Regions from separate parts of the Aurantimonas sp. A2-1-M11 genome, predicted to be linked through region 2. Evidence: predicted binding sites of a transcription regulator. Region 2 holds the regulator's gene; the other holds the start of a gene.
The links. The regulator LexA, encoded in region 2, represses DNA repair genes until DNA is damaged. The targets are predictions, from matches to a motif close to TGTTCNNNNTGTGTTCNG.
Positions count from the first base shown of each region.

Region 1: a site for LexA is predicted at 2,008-2,025, ahead of recA (recombinase RecA). Genes of this name have one in related genera too.

Region 1 covers NZ_JAZHLI010000006.1:70,784-76,810, forward strand. Annotated here, with positions in the region: gene alaS (alanine--tRNA ligase) at 1-661, opposite strand, end outside; gene recA (recombinase RecA) at 840-1,913, opposite strand; gene VQ042_RS04430 (carbohydrate kinase family protein) at 2,093-3,046, shown strand; gene VQ042_RS04435 (pseudouridine-5'-phosphate glycosidase) at 3,043-3,957, shown strand; gene cckA (cell cycle histidine kinase CckA) at 3,977-6,027, opposite strand, start outside.
Region 2 covers NZ_JAZHLI010000003.1:85,144-95,571, forward strand. Annotated here, with positions in the region: gene trpD (anthranilate phosphoribosyltransferase) at 1-339, shown strand, start outside; gene trpC (indole-3-glycerol phosphate synthase TrpC) at 336-1,151, shown strand; gene moaC (cyclic pyranopterin monophosphate synthase MoaC) at 1,148-1,648, shown strand; gene VQ042_RS02250 (molybdopterin molybdotransferase MoeA) at 1,645-2,889, shown strand; gene lexA (transcriptional repressor LexA) at 2,933-3,652, shown strand; gene VQ042_RS02260 (ComEC/Rec2 family competence protein) at 3,749-5,593, opposite strand; partial or broken gene VQ042_RS25905 (hypothetical protein) at 5,595-6,167, opposite strand; gene gltX (glutamate--tRNA ligase) at 6,281-7,702, shown strand; gene gltA (citrate synthase) at 7,848-9,140, shown strand; gene lpxB (lipid-A-disaccharide synthase) at 9,195-10,370, opposite strand; gene VQ042_RS02285 (LpxI family protein) at 10,367-10,428, opposite strand, start outside.

The DNA.
Region 1 (6,027 bases), on a different contig from region 2:
GCAGTTCCACCCGCTCGTCGGCGCCGAGCTGCTCGAACTGCATGAAGACGAGGTTCCAGATCTCGATGAAGCGGTCGCCATCCTCGTCCGGGCTGCCGGGAGGGCCGCCTGGAATGCCCTCGCCATGGTCGAAGAAGATCTCCGAGCACGGCCCGCACGGACCGGTCTCGCCCATCGCCCAGAAATTGTCGGAGGTGGAGATGCGGATGATGCGGTCGTCGGACAGCCCGGCGATCTTGCGCCACAGCCCCGCCGCCTCCTCGTCCTCGGAATAGACCGTAACCAGCAGCCGGTCGGCCGGCAGCGCGAATTCCTTGGTGATCAGGTTCCAGGCGAGCTCGATCGCCCGGTCCTTGAAATAATCGCCGAAGGAGAAATTCCCCAGCATCTCGAAGAAGGTGTGGTGCCGGGCGGTGTAGCCGACATTGTCGAGATCGTTGTGCTTGCCGCCGGCGCGTACGCATTTCTGCGACGTGGCGGCGCGCTGATAGGGCCGCGTCTCGACGCCGGTGAAGACGTTCTTGAACTGCACCATGCCCGCATTGGTGAACATCAATGTCGGGTCGTTGCGCGGGACGAGCGGCGACGAGGCCACCCGCTCGTGATCGTTCTTCGCGAAATAATCGAGGAACGCGGACCGGATTTCGTTGACGCCACTCATGGATGCGACCTTCGGAACACCTGCGGGGAAGTGCCCTCGGCCGCGGCGCGCACGTCGCCAGCCTCGAGCAAAGGCGCGTTGTACAGAGGCCCGCACCGCGTGTCCATCAGACCCGCGGGGCCGCGCGGCACGCCATCAGGCGGGCTGCCGCGCGGATCGTTCGAAACGGCTTCCGCGATCAGTCGTCGGACGCGTCGCCCGGACCGGTATCGTCGAGCAGCTGCTCGGCCAGGAGCCCGGCATTCTGCCGGATCAGCATCTCGATCTCGTCGGCGATGGCGGGATTGTCGCGCAGGAACGCCTTGGAGTTCTCGCGCCCCTGCCCCAGCCGCTGGCTGTTGTAGGAGAACCAGGCGCCCGACTTCTCGACGATGCCGGACTTCACGCCCAGATCGACCAGTTCGCCGGTCTTGGAGACGCCTTCGCCATACATGATGTCGAATTCGACCTGCTTGAACGGCGGCGCCAGCTTGTTCTTGACCACCTTCACCTTGGTCTGGTTGCCGGTGACCTCGTCGCGATCCTTGATCGCGCCGATGCGGCGGATGTCGAGGCGCACGGACGCGTAGAACTTCAGCGCGTTGCCGCCCGTCGTCGTCTCGGGCGAGCCGAACATGACGCCGATCTTCATGCGGATCTGGTTGATGAAGATGACCATGCACTTGGAGCGCGAGATCGAGCCGGTCAGCTTGCGCAGCGCCTGGCTCATCAGCCGGGCTTGCATGCCGGGCAGCGAATCGCCCATCTCGCCCTCGATCTCGGCGCGCGGCGTCAGCGCGGCGACCGAATCGACCACCAGCACGTCGATCGCGCCGGAGCGCACCAGCGTATCGGTGATCTCCAGGGCCTGCTCGCCGGTATCGGGCTGCGAGATGAGGAGATTCTCCAGATCGACCCCCAGCTTGCGGGCATAGACCGGGTCGAGCGCGTGCTCGGCGTCGACGAAGGCGCAGATGCCGCCCTTCTTCTGGGCTTCGGCGATGGTGTGCAGCGCCAGGGTCGTCTTGCCCGAGCTTTCCGGGCCGTAGATCTCGATGACGCGGCCCTTGGGCAGGCCACCGACGCCAAGCGCGATGTCCAGGCCCAGCGAGCCGGTGGAAACGGTCTCGATCTCGACGATCTTTTCGTTCTCGCCGAGCCGCATGATAGAGCCTTTGCCGAAGGCCCTTTCGATCTGGGACAGCGCGGCGTCGAGCGCCTTGTTCTTGTCCAACGAATTATCCTCGACAAGCCTGAGTGAGTTCTGTGCCATGGGAGACGAGACCTTATTCCACGCGTTGGACGGGGGTGCAATGACAAGGTGTGCTGACATCATGTACCGGATTTGTTCTCAATCGGCAAGGCCATGATCCCGGTTTGTTCCGATTCGCACGCGATCCCCGTCCGCGCCATCCGCGGCCACTTGCCTAACATTTGATGAAGAGCCCGCTCATGTTCTCCACCGGCCCCAGAATCTATGCCGCCGGCGCCGCACACATCGACCGGCGGGCAATTTCGGACTCGCCCTATGTGCCGCGCGCCTCCAACCCCGGACGGCTGGTCGACTGCCCGGGCGGCTCCGCCTTCAACGCCGTGCAGGCGATGGTCCAGGCCGGCGCCGGCGTCAGCCTGCACAGCGCCCGGGGCGGCGATCCAGACGGGCGCCGGGTCACCGAGGCGATCCTCGCCCTCGGTGTCACGGACCTGTCGGTGACATGGCTCGACCGCACCACCCCGACCTATACGGCCGTCCTCGACGACAAGGGCGAGCTCGTCGCCGGAATCGCCGACATGGCGCTCTACGATCTCATGGTGCCGCGCCTGTTCACCAGAAGTGCGGTGCGCACCGCCATTGCCAGGGCCGACGGCATCCTCGTCGACGCCAATCTGCCGGCCGCGTCGATCGCCGCAGTCACGGGCCAGGCGGCGGGCAAGCCGGTGGCGGCCATCGGCGTGTCGCCGGCCAAGATCGGCCGCCTGCAGGATTCGCTCGGCGGGATCACGGCGCTGTTCCTGTCCTATGCCGAGGCTGCCAGCCTGGTCGAGGCGACCATCGGCACCAGCCCGCAACTGATCGCCGAGCTCCTGTCGGAACTGGGCGTCCAGCGTGCCGTGGTGACCGATGGCCCGCGCGAGGCGATGATCCTCGACGGGCAGACCGTGCTTCTGCAGCAGCCGCCCACCGTCGTGCCGAAGGACATCACGGGGGCCGGCGACAATCTGGCCGGCACCGCCTTTGCCATGCTGTGCGCCGGCACCCCCTTTCTCGACGCGGTGCGCGCCGGCATCGTCGCCGCCTCGCTGCGGATCTCCTCCGAGCCGACCTTGCTCGAGGAACTCGCGCACAGGATCGCCGAGGGCGTCGCCGCGCTGCACGAACCCCGCCGGCCGGAGACCGCGTCATGAGCCCCGCTGCGCCCTTCACCCCCTCCGCCGACGTCGCCGCCGCGCTTGCCGCCGGTGCCCCCATCGTTGCGCTGGAGTCGACCATCATCACCCATGGCATGCCCTATCCGCGCAACCTCGCCATGGCCGAGCGCGTCGAAGCGATCGTCCGCGAGGAAGGCGCCGTGCCGGCGACCATAGCGGTCACGGATGGCTGCCTGCGGATCGGGCTCGACCGGGACGAACTGACGGCGCTGGCTACGGCGCGCGATGTGCTGAAGCTGTCGCGCGCCGACCTCGCCTTTGCCGTCGCCACCGGGCGTACCGGCGCGACCACGGTCGCCGCCACGATGATTGCCGCCGCGCTGGCCGGCATCGGCGTCTTTGCCACCGGCGGCATTGGCGGCGTCCATCGCGGTGCCGAGACGAGCTTCGACGTGTCGGCGGATCTGGAGGAACTGGCGCGCACGCCGGTGATCGTCGTCTGCGCCGGTGCGAAAGCGATTCTCGACCTGCAGAAGACGCTGGAAGTGCTTGAGACCAGGGGCGTTCCGGTCGTCGGCCATGGCACCGACGAGCTGCCGGCCTTCTGGTCGCGCAGCTCCGGGCTGCCGGTGCCGCTGCGCCTCGACAGCCCGGCCGAGATCGCCGGCTTCCAGGCCGCGCGCAAGCGGCTGGGCATCGGCGGCGGCATGCTGGTCGTCAATCCGCTGGACGCGGCCCATGCCATCCCCCGCGCCAGGGTGGACGACTGGATCACGGCGGCCCTGTCGGATGCGGAGGCCGCGGGCATTGCCGGAAAGGCGGTCACGCCCTTCCTGCTGGCCCGCATCTTCGAGCTCAGCGACGGCCGCTCGCTGGAGGCCAACATCGCGCTGGTCGAGGCGAATGCCCGGCTCGCCGCCCGGATCGCGGTCGCCCGCCACCGCTGACGCGTCCGGGCCAACGCTTTTATTCGTCGAGCATGTTCTTGACCGCCACCGCCAGCTCGCGCAGCGAGAAGGGCTTGGCGAGGAAGCCGAATTTCTCGCCCTCAGGCAGGTTCTTGGCGAAGGCGTCCTCGGCATAGCCGGAAACGAAGATGAATTTCAGCTCCGGCCGCTTCTTGCGCATTTCGCGCAGCAGCGTCGGGCCGTCCATCTCGGGCATCACCACGTCGGAGACGACGAGTTCGATCTGCCCGTCCAGTTCCTCCATCACCTCCAGCGCCTCGATGCCGGAGGCCGCCTCGTGGACGTCGTAGCCCCGCATCTTCAGGGCGCGGACATTGCCGGCCCGCACATGGTCCTCGTCCTCGACGAGCAGGATCGAGGCGGTGCCCGACAGATCGACCTTGGCGTTGACGGTCACCGCGCTGGTGTCGCTCTTGGACGCGGTCACCTGTGCCGGGATATGCCGCGGCAGGAAGATGCGGAAGGTCGTGCCCTCGCCCGGCCGGGTGTCGACGAAGATGAAGCCGCCGGACTGCTTGACGATGCCATAGACCATCGACAGGCCGAGGCCGGTGCCCTTGCCGATGTCCTTGGTGGTGAAGAACGGCTCGAAGATCCGCTCGGCCACCTCCGCCGGCATGCCCGTGCCGGTGTCGGAAATCTCGGCCAGCACGTAGTCGCCCTCGGTCATCTCCGCATATCCGAAGCCGGCGACCTCCGCCGCCACCACGTTGCGGGTCGAGATGGTGATGGTGCCGCCGTCGGGCATCGCGTCCCGGGCGTTCTGCACCAGATTGGTGATCACCTGCTCGAACTGGCCGATATCGGCCATGACCGGCCACAGGTCGCGGGCGTGATGGCGCTCCAGCTTGGCATGGTCGCCGCTGACCCGCTTCAGCAGCAGATGCATGTCGGCGACCACGTCGGTCAGGTTGAGCATCTTCGGCCGCATCGTCTGCCGGCGCGAATAGGCCAGCAGCTGGCGGACCAGCGAGGCGGCGCGGTTGGCGCTCTGCTTGATCAGCAGCAGGTCCTGGAAGGAGGGATCGCCGGTGCGGTGGTTGAGCAGCAGGAAGTCGACCGAGGCGGTGATGATCGTCAGGACATTGTTGAAATCGTGGGCGATGCCGCCGGCCAGATTGCCGATCGCCTGCATCTTCTGGCTCTTGGCGAACTGATCCTCCAGCGCCCGCTGCTCGGTCGTGTCGACGCCGTAGAGAATGACCACCTCGTCCGCGTCCGGTCCCGAATTCGGGATCGGGCTGACATAGAAGCGCACCGAGCGGGGCCGCTCGCCCTCGATCTCGGCGTCGACCGGCGGCACGCCCGCCTGCCCTTCCATCGCCGCGCCGAGCGCCTGGTGGAAGCCGTCGCGCCCGGCCGCCAGGATGCTGGACTCGATCGCGGCGGTGCCGTTGGCCGCATCGTTGCCGAAGATCTGCCGGAACACCGCATTGGACCTCACCGCGCGGCCCTGCCGGTCGAGCACGGCGATCGCCATGGGCGAGGAATTGAAGAAGCGGGTGAAGCGCGCCTCGGCGACCTCGACCGGGCTCGCGGCATGGTTGTCGCCGCTGCGGTTGAGGACCAGCGTGCGCATCGTCCCGGGCGCGGCCACATCGTCGGAGACCGGCTTGCGCAGGAGGCGCACCGGCAGGCTCCGGCCCGACTGGGTGATCAGGTCGAGATCGATCGCGGTGGTTTCCAGGGCGTCCGCACCGTCGGCGGGCGCGGTCAGCAGGGCCTGCGAGGCCTCGGGCACGAATTCCAGGATCGACCGGCTGAACGGGCGGAACTCCACCAGATCGACACCCAGCCAGTCGGCCAGCGTGGCGTTCAGATAGGCAATCTTCAGATCGCCGTCGGTGGCGAAGAAGCCGGCTGGTGCGCGGTCCAGATAGTCGATGGCGTGCTGCAGGTCCTGGAACGAACTTTCCTGGTGCTTGCGCTCGGAGGTGATGTCGAGGATCTGCCAGGCGTGCAGCGTGCCGGTGGAGGTGACCAGCGGGCGCACCGAGGCGCGATACCAGTGCGGCGTCGGCTCGGCGCCGGGGCCCAGGCTGCGCGGCA
Region 2 (10,428 bases):
GGCACCACCGAAGTGGCGGCGCTGGAAAATGGCGAGATCCGCCAGTTCGCCATCGAGCCGGAGGATGTGGGCCTGCGCCGCTGGCCGCTGGCCGACATCAAGGGCGGCGACGCGGCCACCAACGCCGCAGCGCTGCGGGCCGTGCTCGACGGCGCCGACAATGCCTATCGCGAGATCGTACTGCTGAATGCCGCCGGCGCGCTGGTCATGTCCGGCCATGCGGGCGACCTGCGCGACGGAATCGTCAAGTCCGCCGATGCCATCGACAGCGGCCGTGCCCGCGCGGCCCTGGAACGACTGGCCGCCGTCACCCAGATGATTGCCGCGGAGACGAAATGAGCGACATCCTGCAGCGGATCGAGGCCTACAAGCGCGACGAGATCACCGCCGCCAAGCAGCGCGTCTCGCAGGCCGATCTCGAAGCGCAGTTCGCTGCCGTCGAGCCGCCGCGCGGCTTCACTGCCGCGATAACGGCGCGCCATCGCGGCTCCGGCCTGGCCCTGATCGCCGAGGTGAAGAAGGCGAGCCCATCCAAGGGGCTGATCCGCGCCGATTTCGACCCGCCGGCGCTCGCCGCCGCCTATGAGCGCGGCGGTGCCGCCTGTCTCAGCGTTCTGACCGACAAACCGTCGTTCCTGGGCGATCCGGCCTTCCTCACGACGGCCCGCGCGGCGACGAAGCTGCCGGCGCTGCGCAAGGATTTTCTCTATGATACGTATCAGGTGGCCGAGGCCCGCGCCTGGGGCGCCGATGCGATCCTGATCATCATGGCGGCGGTGGACGACGCGCTGGCCCGTGATCTGGAAGCGGCGGCCATGGCCTACGGCATGGACGTCCTGGTCGAGGTCCATGACGAGGCCGAGACCGAGCGGGCCCTCGCCCTTGCCACGCCGCTGCTGGGCATCAACAACCGGAACCTGCGCACCTTCGAGACCTCGCTGGAAACCTCCGAGCGGCTCGCCGCGCTGGTCCCGGACGATCGCATCCTCGTCGGCGAAAGCGGTATCTTCACCCATGACGACTGCCTGCGCCTCGCGGGCCACGGCATCCGCACCTTCCTCGTCGGCGAAAGCCTGATGCGCCAGGACGATGTCGAGGCGGCCACCCGCGCCCTCCTGGGCGGGTCACCTGCTGCGCCGGTGCCGGCATGAGCGAATCCCGCGATGCCGCCCTGACGCATCTCGACTCGACCGGTGCCGCGTCGATGGTCGATGTCGGCGACAAGCAGCAGACCGTGCGCGTCGCCGAGGCCGAGGGCCTCGTGATGATGCAGCCGGCGACTCTCGAACTGATCCTGGCAGGCGAAGCCAAGAAGGGCGACGTCATCGGCATTGCTCGTGTCGCCGGCATCATGGCCGCCAAGAAGACCCATGAGCTGATCCCGCTGTGCCATCCGCTGATGCTCGAGAAGATCGGCGTCGAGATCGTTGCCGAACCGGCGCTGCCCGGCCTCAGGGTGACGGCCACGGCGCGCGTTGGCGGCAAGACGGGCGTCGAGATGGAAGCACTGACGGCCGTCTCGGTCGCCTGTCTCACCATCTACGACATGGCCAAGGCCGTCGATCGATCGATGACGATCAGCGGCATCCGCCTCTTGGCCAAATCCGGCGGCCGCTCCGGCGACTGGTCCGCGGGCGCATCCTCATGAGCCTGATCCCCGTCGAGGAGGCCTATCGTCTCCTCGTCGAGGACGCCCTGCCCCTGGTGCACACCGAGACATTGCCCCTGCGCGACGCGTCGGGACGCATCCTGGCCGCCGACACCGGCTCGCTGCGCACCCAGCCCGGCTTCGACGCATCGGCCATGGACGGCTATGCGGTCCGCGCCGCCGATATCGGCGGGAACGGAGCCCCTTTCCGGCCACTGCGCCTCGTCGGCGAAGCGGCCGCCGGCCATGCCTATGACGGCACGCTGCAACCTGGCGAAACCATCCGCATCTCCACCGGCGCGCCGGTTCCACCGGGCGCCGATGCCATCCTCATCCAGGAAAATGCCGACCGCGAGAGCGGCACCGTCACCGCCACGACGCCGGTCGTCGTCGGCCAGCACATCCGTCCTGCCGGGATAGACTTTGCCGAAGGCACGCCGCTCCTGTCCGCCGGCACGGTGCTGACACCCGGCGCGATCGCCCTGGCGGCCAGCGGCGGCCATCCGGACCTCTGCGTCCGCGCCCGGCCGAAAGTGGCGATCCTGGCCACAGGCGACGAACTCGTCTTGCCCGGCGAAGCCATCGGCCCCTCGCAAATCGTCGCGTCCAACACCTTCGGCGTGGCCGCGCTCGTGCGCGAGGCCGGCGGCGTGCCGCTCAATTGCGGGATCTCGCCCGACCGGGAATCGGCCATCGACGCGCAGCTGGCCAAGGCGCTGGCCGACGGCGCCGACATCTTCGTCACCATCGGCGGCGCCTCGGTCGGCGACCACGACCTCGTCGGCAAGGTCTTCGCCGCCCGCGGCGTCTCGCTGGATTTCTGGAAGGTGGCGATGCGCCCCGGCAAGCCCTTGATGGCTGGCAGGCTCGGCGACATGCGCGTCGTCGGCCTGCCCGGAAATCCCGCTTCCTCGATGGTCGCGGCGACGCTGTTCCTTGCGCCACTGGTCCGTCGCCTCGCGGGCCGCCCGGACAGGCCCCTCCGACGCCGGGGGATCCTCGCTGCGCCGATGCCGGAAAACGGCGACCGCACGGATTTCGTTCGCGCCCGGATCAAGCCGGACGACGCTGGCCCGCCCCGGATCGTGCCGCTGCCGCGGCAGGATTCGTCGTTGTTGTCGATCTATGCCGCCGCCGATGCCCTGCTGGTTCGCCCCGTCGGCGCGGCACCCGCGCAAATCGGCGATCCGTGCGACTATGTCCCCCTGACGGCGCTGGAGCCACTTGCAGAACACAACTAGAACAGATAGGTTTGTTCAGGTTTTGTTTTGAGGAGTCGCCCGGATGCTGACGCGCAAACAGCACGATCTTCTGGTGTTCGTGAACGATCGGGTGCGCGAGACCGGCGTGCCCCCGTCCTTCGACGAAATGAAGGATGCGCTGGACCTGCGGTCCAAATCCGGCATCCATCGCCTGATCACCGCGCTCGAGGAGCGGGGCTTCATCCGCCGCCTGCCCAACCGGGCCCGGGCGCTCGAGATCCTGAAACTGCCGGAATCGATCCAGGGCAACCGCCCGGCTCCGGTCGGACGCACCGGCTTCAAGCCGAGCGTCATCGAAGGCAGCCGCGATACGGGCCGCCCCGCGGCGGCCACCCAGGCGCAACCGGCCAGGGCAGCCGCATCGACGTCGATCCCCGTCATGGGCCGTATCGCCGCCGGCGTGCCGATCTCGGCCATCCAGCACAACACCCATTCCATCGTCGTGCCGCCGGACATGCTGGGCAGCGGCGAGCATTACGCCCTCGAGGTGAAGGGCGACTCAATGATCGAGGCCGGCATTCTCGACGGCGACACGGTGGTCATCCGCCGCGGTGAGACCGCAACGCCGGGCGAGATCGTGGTCGCACTGGTCGACGACGAGGAAGCGACGCTGAAGCGGTTTCGCCGGCGCGGTGACACGATCGCGCTGGAAGCGGCGAATCCCGCCTACGAGACGCGGATCTTCGGGCCCGACCGCGTCAAGGTGCAGGGCAAGCTGGTCGGGCTCATCCGTCGCTACTGATCGGGCTTCGCCGGCAGGTGCTGTTCGCAAAGGCCCGGTTCAGCGTTTTCGGTCAGGTGCGCGTCGAAGCGCCTGACGCGGACTTTCGACCGGCCGTTATTCGGCATCTGCCGCGCGAGCGGCGTCCGGATTCGGGGCCGGTCCGGCGGGCGGCGTCTGCATGTTCGCGGCGGTGCCCGGCGCCTCCCGCCGCGGCGGAGCTTGCGCTGCTGGCGGCTCGGCATCCGGTGCGGCCGGCTTGCGCCAGTATTCGGGCCAGGGCGCCAGGCGATGGGCTTTCCACCGCGTCGGCGGATCCTCGATGGCCTGCACGACCACGGGTCGGCCGGTCGCCGCATCCCGGCTGATGGCCAGCGAGCCACTGTGCCGCAGGGTGCGCAGCGTCACCAGAATGGCGCCCGAACGACATGCACTAAGGCGGATCGCCCGCGAGACGATCGCCACATCCCCTTCGTCGCAGGCGTCACCCGTCCGGGCGTAATCCTCCGTCCAGATCACCCACAATCCGCTGCGGGTCGCAAAACGGCAATATTCAGCTGCGCAATCGGCCGGAACCGTCGGGCGCTGCCGGTCGGCCGAGGCAGCCCGCGGCGCGCGGGCCTCGAAAGCCCGCTCCCATTGGTCGGCGACGAAGGCGCTGGGGCGTGCCCTCAGGAAGGCGAGCGCGCCGTTTTCGTCCAACGTCGCGACCTCCTTGCCGTCCTCGAAGAGCAAAAGCTCCGGTGGCGCGGTCCTGACGGGGGTCGCGAGCAGGCCGACAACCGCCAGCGGCACCGCAAACCAGCGCAACTGGCTGGCGAGACAGGACGCCGTCAGGATTGCGGCCGTCAGCGGGATCAGCCCCAGCGCGGTCATCCGCCCGATCGCCTGGTCCGGCAGCACGGCATAGACGTTGCGCGCGATCTCCAGCACAAGCCAGATGCCCGCGCCCATCGCCTGAAACGGCAGGGCATCGAGACCGAAGGGAACCAGCAGTGTCCCCACCAGGGCCAGCGGCATGATCCACAGGCTGAACAGCGGCATGGTCAGGAGATTGGCGACGAATCCGAAGACTGCCAGCCTGTGGAAATGATAGCCGGCATAGGGCGCCGTCGCCGTGCCGGCAAAGAGTGACGTGGCCGCGATCGCCGCGACCGCGACCGCGACGAGGATCTTTCCGCCCAGGCCCGGATCCACCTCACGGCCGCGACCGCGCGCCGCCCGCCATTGCGATAGGGCCGCATAACCGCCGATCAGGGCGACGGTTGCGGCGAAGCTCATCTGGAAGCTGGCGGTCATCACCGCGTGCGGGGCGATGAGAATCACGACGATGGCAGCGATCGAGACATTGCGGAGCGTCAGGGCGGGCCGGTCGAGGAGGACGGCCCCCAGCATGATCGCCAGCATGATGAAGGAGCGCTGCGTGGCGACGTTGGCGCCGGAGACCCCGAGATAGACTGTCGCGACAATCAGCGCGGCGACAGCGGCGATCTTCTTGGCCGGCACGCGCAGCGAGATGGCCGGCAGGAGCGACAGCGCCGCCCGCACAAGAAGCATGGCGAATCCCGCCACGATTGCCATGTGCATGCCGGAGATCGACAGGACATGGGCCAGGCCCGTGCCTCGCAGCCATTCGCGCGCATCCTCGGGGATGCCGGCCCGCTCGCCGGTGATGAGCGCCGCGGCGATCGCGCCTTCACGACCACCGATGACCTCATGGATGCGCTCGGTCAGGGCAAGACGCGTGTCGGTCTGCATCCGCCGGAGGCGGCCGACGAGGCCGGGCGCCGCATCGGGAACCGCGAGAGCCGCCGGTCGCGCCTCCGGCGGGCCGAGCGAATAGCCAAAGGCGCCGATGCCGTCGAAGAAGGGCGCGACAGCGAAATCGTAGGCACCGGGATAGGCCCGGTCCGGATGGTGGGCCGAGCCGCACGAGACCCCGATAGAGGCCGCCTGGCGCAATCGGATCGTGGCGGCTGCCGACGACGATTCGCGCGCGCTCCGGCGGCCGCGACAGGACCGGCCGTTCCGTCTCGGCAATATCGATCACATAGCGGTAGCGCCCGTTCTCGGTGCGCTCGCGGGACACCACATGACCGGCGATCCGTACGGTGGCCTGGCCCGAGATGATCGTCGTGTCGGTGCGTTGATATTCGCCGATGGCCAGCGCAGTCCCGACCAGCGTGAAGCCGGCGCAGATCAGGAACGGATGCAGCACCGGCTGGCCGACCGTCCGTGTGGCGAGGCCGAGCATCGCAATGGCGGCGGCAACGACGAGCCAGAGGCTCGGCGCCCATCCGCCCCCATGGACGACCGCAACGCCGATCATTAGCCCCAGCGGCACCAGGTGAAAGCCGGACCGGGCGCGTGTCTCGAGGGCGAGCTGGCCCTGCAGCCATTCCGCAAGCGCGTCACGCCAGGCCGTGTGCGGCGGCAGCCGGGGGCTCGCCGGCCATCGGGGGAGCATGGCGTGCGGAAAGGCTCGCCGCCGAATGGCCGCATCTGCGCCTGCGTCGCGGTCGGTGGCGCTCTCCATGCCCTCCGGTCCCGTCGGCTTGTCTCTCCCCTCGCCTATGGTACACAGCCGCCATGCGAAAGCGATCCATGCCGATCGCCCCGACCTTCCATCGTATCAATATCGGAGAGACCATGACGGACGCCGTGGTGACCCGCTTTGCCCCTTCGCCGACGGGCTTCCTGCACATCGGCGGCGCGCGCACGGCGCTGTTCAACTGGCTCTATGCCCGGGCAACGGGCGGCAAGATGCTGCTGCGGATCGAGGACACCGACAGGGCCCGCTCCACCGAGCCGGCGGTCAAGGCCATCATCGATGGCCTCGATTGGATGGGCCTGACCGCGGACGAGCCGCCGGTCTCCCAGTACGAGCGCGCGCCGCGCCACCGCGAGGTGGTCGAGGAGATGCTCGCCAAGGGCCAGGCCTATCGCTGCTACGCCAGCCAGGCCGAGCTCGAGGAGATGCGCGAGACCGCGCGGGCCGAGAAGCGCCCGCCCCGCTACGACGGCCGCTGGCGCGACCGCGACCCGTCCGAGGCGCCGGACGGCGTCAAGCCGGTGATCCGGCTGCGCGCGCCGCTGGACGGCGAGACGATCGTCCGTGACAAGGTCCAGGGCGACGTCCGCTTTCCCAACAAGGATCTGGACGATCTCGTCCTGCTGCGCTCGGACGGCAGCCCGACCTACATGCTGGCCGTGGTCGTCGACGACCACGACATGGGCGTGACCCACATCATTCGCGGCGACGACCATCTGACCAATGCCGGTCGCCAGACGCTGATCTACCAGGCGATGGGCTGGGAGGTGCCGGTGATGGCGCATATCCCGCTGATCCACGGGGCCGATGGGGCCAAGCTCTCCAAGCGCCACGGCGCGCTGGGGATCGAGGCCTATCAGGCAATGGGCTATCTGCCGGTGGCACTGCGCAACTACCTCGTGCGGCTGGGCTGGAGCCATGGCGATTCCGAGATCATCTCCACCGAGGAGATGATCGAATGGTTCGACCTGGCGGAGATCAACAAGGGTGCCGCGCGCTTCGACTTCGCCAAGCTGGAGGCGCTGAACGGCCACTGGATTCGCCGGAGCGAAGACGCGGAGCTGGTCGACATGCTGATGGCCGAGCGCGACGTGTTGTCCAATGGCGGCATCCTGAAGACGCGCACCGACGACGAGGTTCGCACCAAGCTGTCGGCCGCGATGCCCGGCCTGAAGGAACGCGCCAAGACGCTGGTCGAGCTGACCGAGAGCACGGCCTATCTCTTCGCCGACCGGCCCTTGCCGATCGCGGAGAAGGCCGAGGCGATTCTCGCCGATGGCGGTCGGTCCATCGTCGGCGCGCTCGCACAGCGTTTCGAGGCGGTGCCGGACTGGACGGCGGCGGATCTGGAAGCTGCCGTGCGCGCCTATGCCGAGGAAAACGACCTGAAGCTGGGCAAGGCTGCGCAACCACTGCGTGCGGCCCTCACCGGTCGCACTACGTCACCGGGCGTGTTCGACGTTCTGGCCGTTCTCGGCCGGGAGGAATCGCTGGCAAGGCTCGCCGACCAGTCTGCCTGATTGTTAGACGCGACTGTTGCGCCGCAACACATGGCGTGACCGGAAACTTGTCGGCTTCATGGCTTTGGAGTAGTCAGGCATCTGAACAATCTGTGTGCGCTGCAAGAGGTCCATGCCTGCGCGGCTATCATCGAAGGGAAAACGCATGACCGAACAGTCGGCGAAGCTCAAACTGGGTGAAAAGGATGCGGACCTGGCTGTTCGCAGCGGCAGCATCGGACCCGACGTGGTCGATGTCACCGCGCTGTACAAGCAGACCGGACTCTTCACCTACGACCCGGGTTTCTCGTCGACGGCGTCCTGCGAATCCAAGATCACCTATATCGATGGTGACGAGGGCGTGCTGCTCCACCGCGGCTACCCGATCGACCAGTTGGCCGAGCGCGGCGACTTCCTCGAGACCTGCTACCTGCTGCTCTACGGGGAACTGCCGACGACTCGCGAGAAGGACGACTTCGTCTATCGCGTGACCCGCCACACCATGGTTCACGAGCAGATGAGCCGGTTCTACACGGGCTTCCGCCGGGACGCGCATCCGATGGCCGTCATGGTGGGCTCGGTCGGCGCATTGTCGGCGTTCTATCACGACTCCACCGACATCGCCGATCCGCACCAGCGGATGGTGGCGAGCCTGCGGATGGTCGCCAAGATGCCGACCATCGCGGCGATGGCCTACAAGTACCATATCGGCCAGCCCTTCGTGTATCCGCGCAACGACCTGGCCTATGCCGAGAACTTCCTGCACATGTGCTTCGCGGTTCCGTGCGAGCCCTACCGGATCAACCCGGTGCTGGCGCGGGCGATGGACCGGATCTTCATCCTCCACGCCGATCACGAGCAGAACGCCTCGACGTCGACCGTTCGCCTCGCCGGCTCGTCGGGTGCCAACCCGTTTGCCTGCGTTGCCGCCGGCATTGCCTGCCTCTGGGGCCCCGCCCATGGCGGCGCCAACGAGGCCGCGCTCAACATGCTGATGGAGATCGGCACCAAGGACCGGATTCCCGAATTCATCGCGCGCGCCAAGGACAAGAACGACCCGTTCCGCCTGATGGGCTTCGGGCACCGCGTCTACAAGAACTACGATCCGCGCGCCAAGATCATGCAGAAGACCTGCCACGAGGTCCTCGACGAACTCGGCATCAAGGACGACCCACTGCTCGAAGTGGCGATGGAACTGGAGCGCATCGCCCTCACCGACGAGTATTTCATCGAGAAGAAGCTCTACCCGAATGTCGACTTCTATTCGGGCATCACGCTGAAGGCGCTGGGCTTCCCGACCACCATGTTCACCGTGCTCTTCGCTGTCGCGCGGACTGTCGGCTGGATCGCCCAGTGGAAGGAGATGATCGAGGACCCGCATCAGCGGATCGGTCGTCCCCGCCAGCTCTACACCGGCGCCGAGCTGCGCGACTACGTCGCCGTCGACCAGCGCGGCTGAACCGGCTTCGACCACGAGTGCAGGAATGGGAATCGAGCGCTGCGGCGCCCGTTTCTATGTGCGGAGAGACGATCCGCGGCGCGCGATGCAATCGCATACGATCGCCGCTGCGGCTTCGCCGGGCGCCTCGTCGATACGCATCATTTCCCGGATCTCGGCAAATCCCGCCCGCTGGGCGGCACGCTCCGGCGTTTGCGTCATCAGCCGTTCGAGCCGGCGGGCCAGCATGTCCGGCCGCACGAATTCGTGGAAATGCTCCGGCACCAGCGCATGGCCGACGATGAAGTTCGGCATTGCCGCGGTCCAGGCAGAGATCAGGTGGCGGAACTGGTAGGCGACGGGATCGAGCCTGTAGGCCAGCGCCATCGGCACGTCGGCCAGCGCCAGTTCGAGGGACACCGTTCCCGAGGCGGCCAGGGCGGCGTCGGCTTCGGCGAAGGCTGTCCATTTCGCCGCCTCACCCGTCACCACCGTGGGCCTGACCTCCCAGCCGGCGATTTTCTGTTCGATCAGGACGCGGTGCCGCTGGATCGCCGGGATGACGGCGGTCACGCCCGGCATCCGCTGGCGCAGGACGTCGAAAGTCCGGCCGAAATCGTCGATCAGCCGGTTGATCTCTCCGCGTCGCGAGCCCGGCAGGATCAGGAGTTTGGGCGGAACGGCCGGGCGCCGGCCAGACGCCGTGCGTTCCGGATCGGCGATCATCGCGGCCAGGTCCGGCACCCGCATCAGCGGATGGCCGACATAGGTGGACGGCGGCCCGCCCAGCCGCTGCATGGTGGCCGGCTCGAAGGGCAGGATGCAGATGGCGTGGTCCACATAGGCCCGCATCGCCGCCGCCCGTTCCTCCCGCCACGCCCAGACCGTCGGTGGGACGTAATTGACGATCGGCACGTCGGGCATCGCCTGGCGCACGCGCTTTGCCACGCGATGCGAGAAGGTCGGGCTGTCGATGATGACGAGGACGTCCGGGCGGGCGGAGATCACCGCGTTGGTGACCTGGGATAGCCGGCGTAGCAGTTGCGGCAACCGGGCCAGAATCGCGCCGATGCCGATGATCGAGAGCTCGTCGATGTCGAACAGGCTGTCGAGCCCCTCCGCCTGCATCCCCTCCCCGCCGAGGCCGACCAGTCGCAGGTCCTCACCAAGTTTCGGGCGGAGCGCACGGATCAGGTCGGCACCGATGCGATCCCCGGAGGCTTCCCCGACCACGAAGGCGATGGTCGTCATGGCCGGTTCCTCTCGCCGCCATTGTCCAGGGTCTCCTCCTGCGAATCGTCCAGGCCGA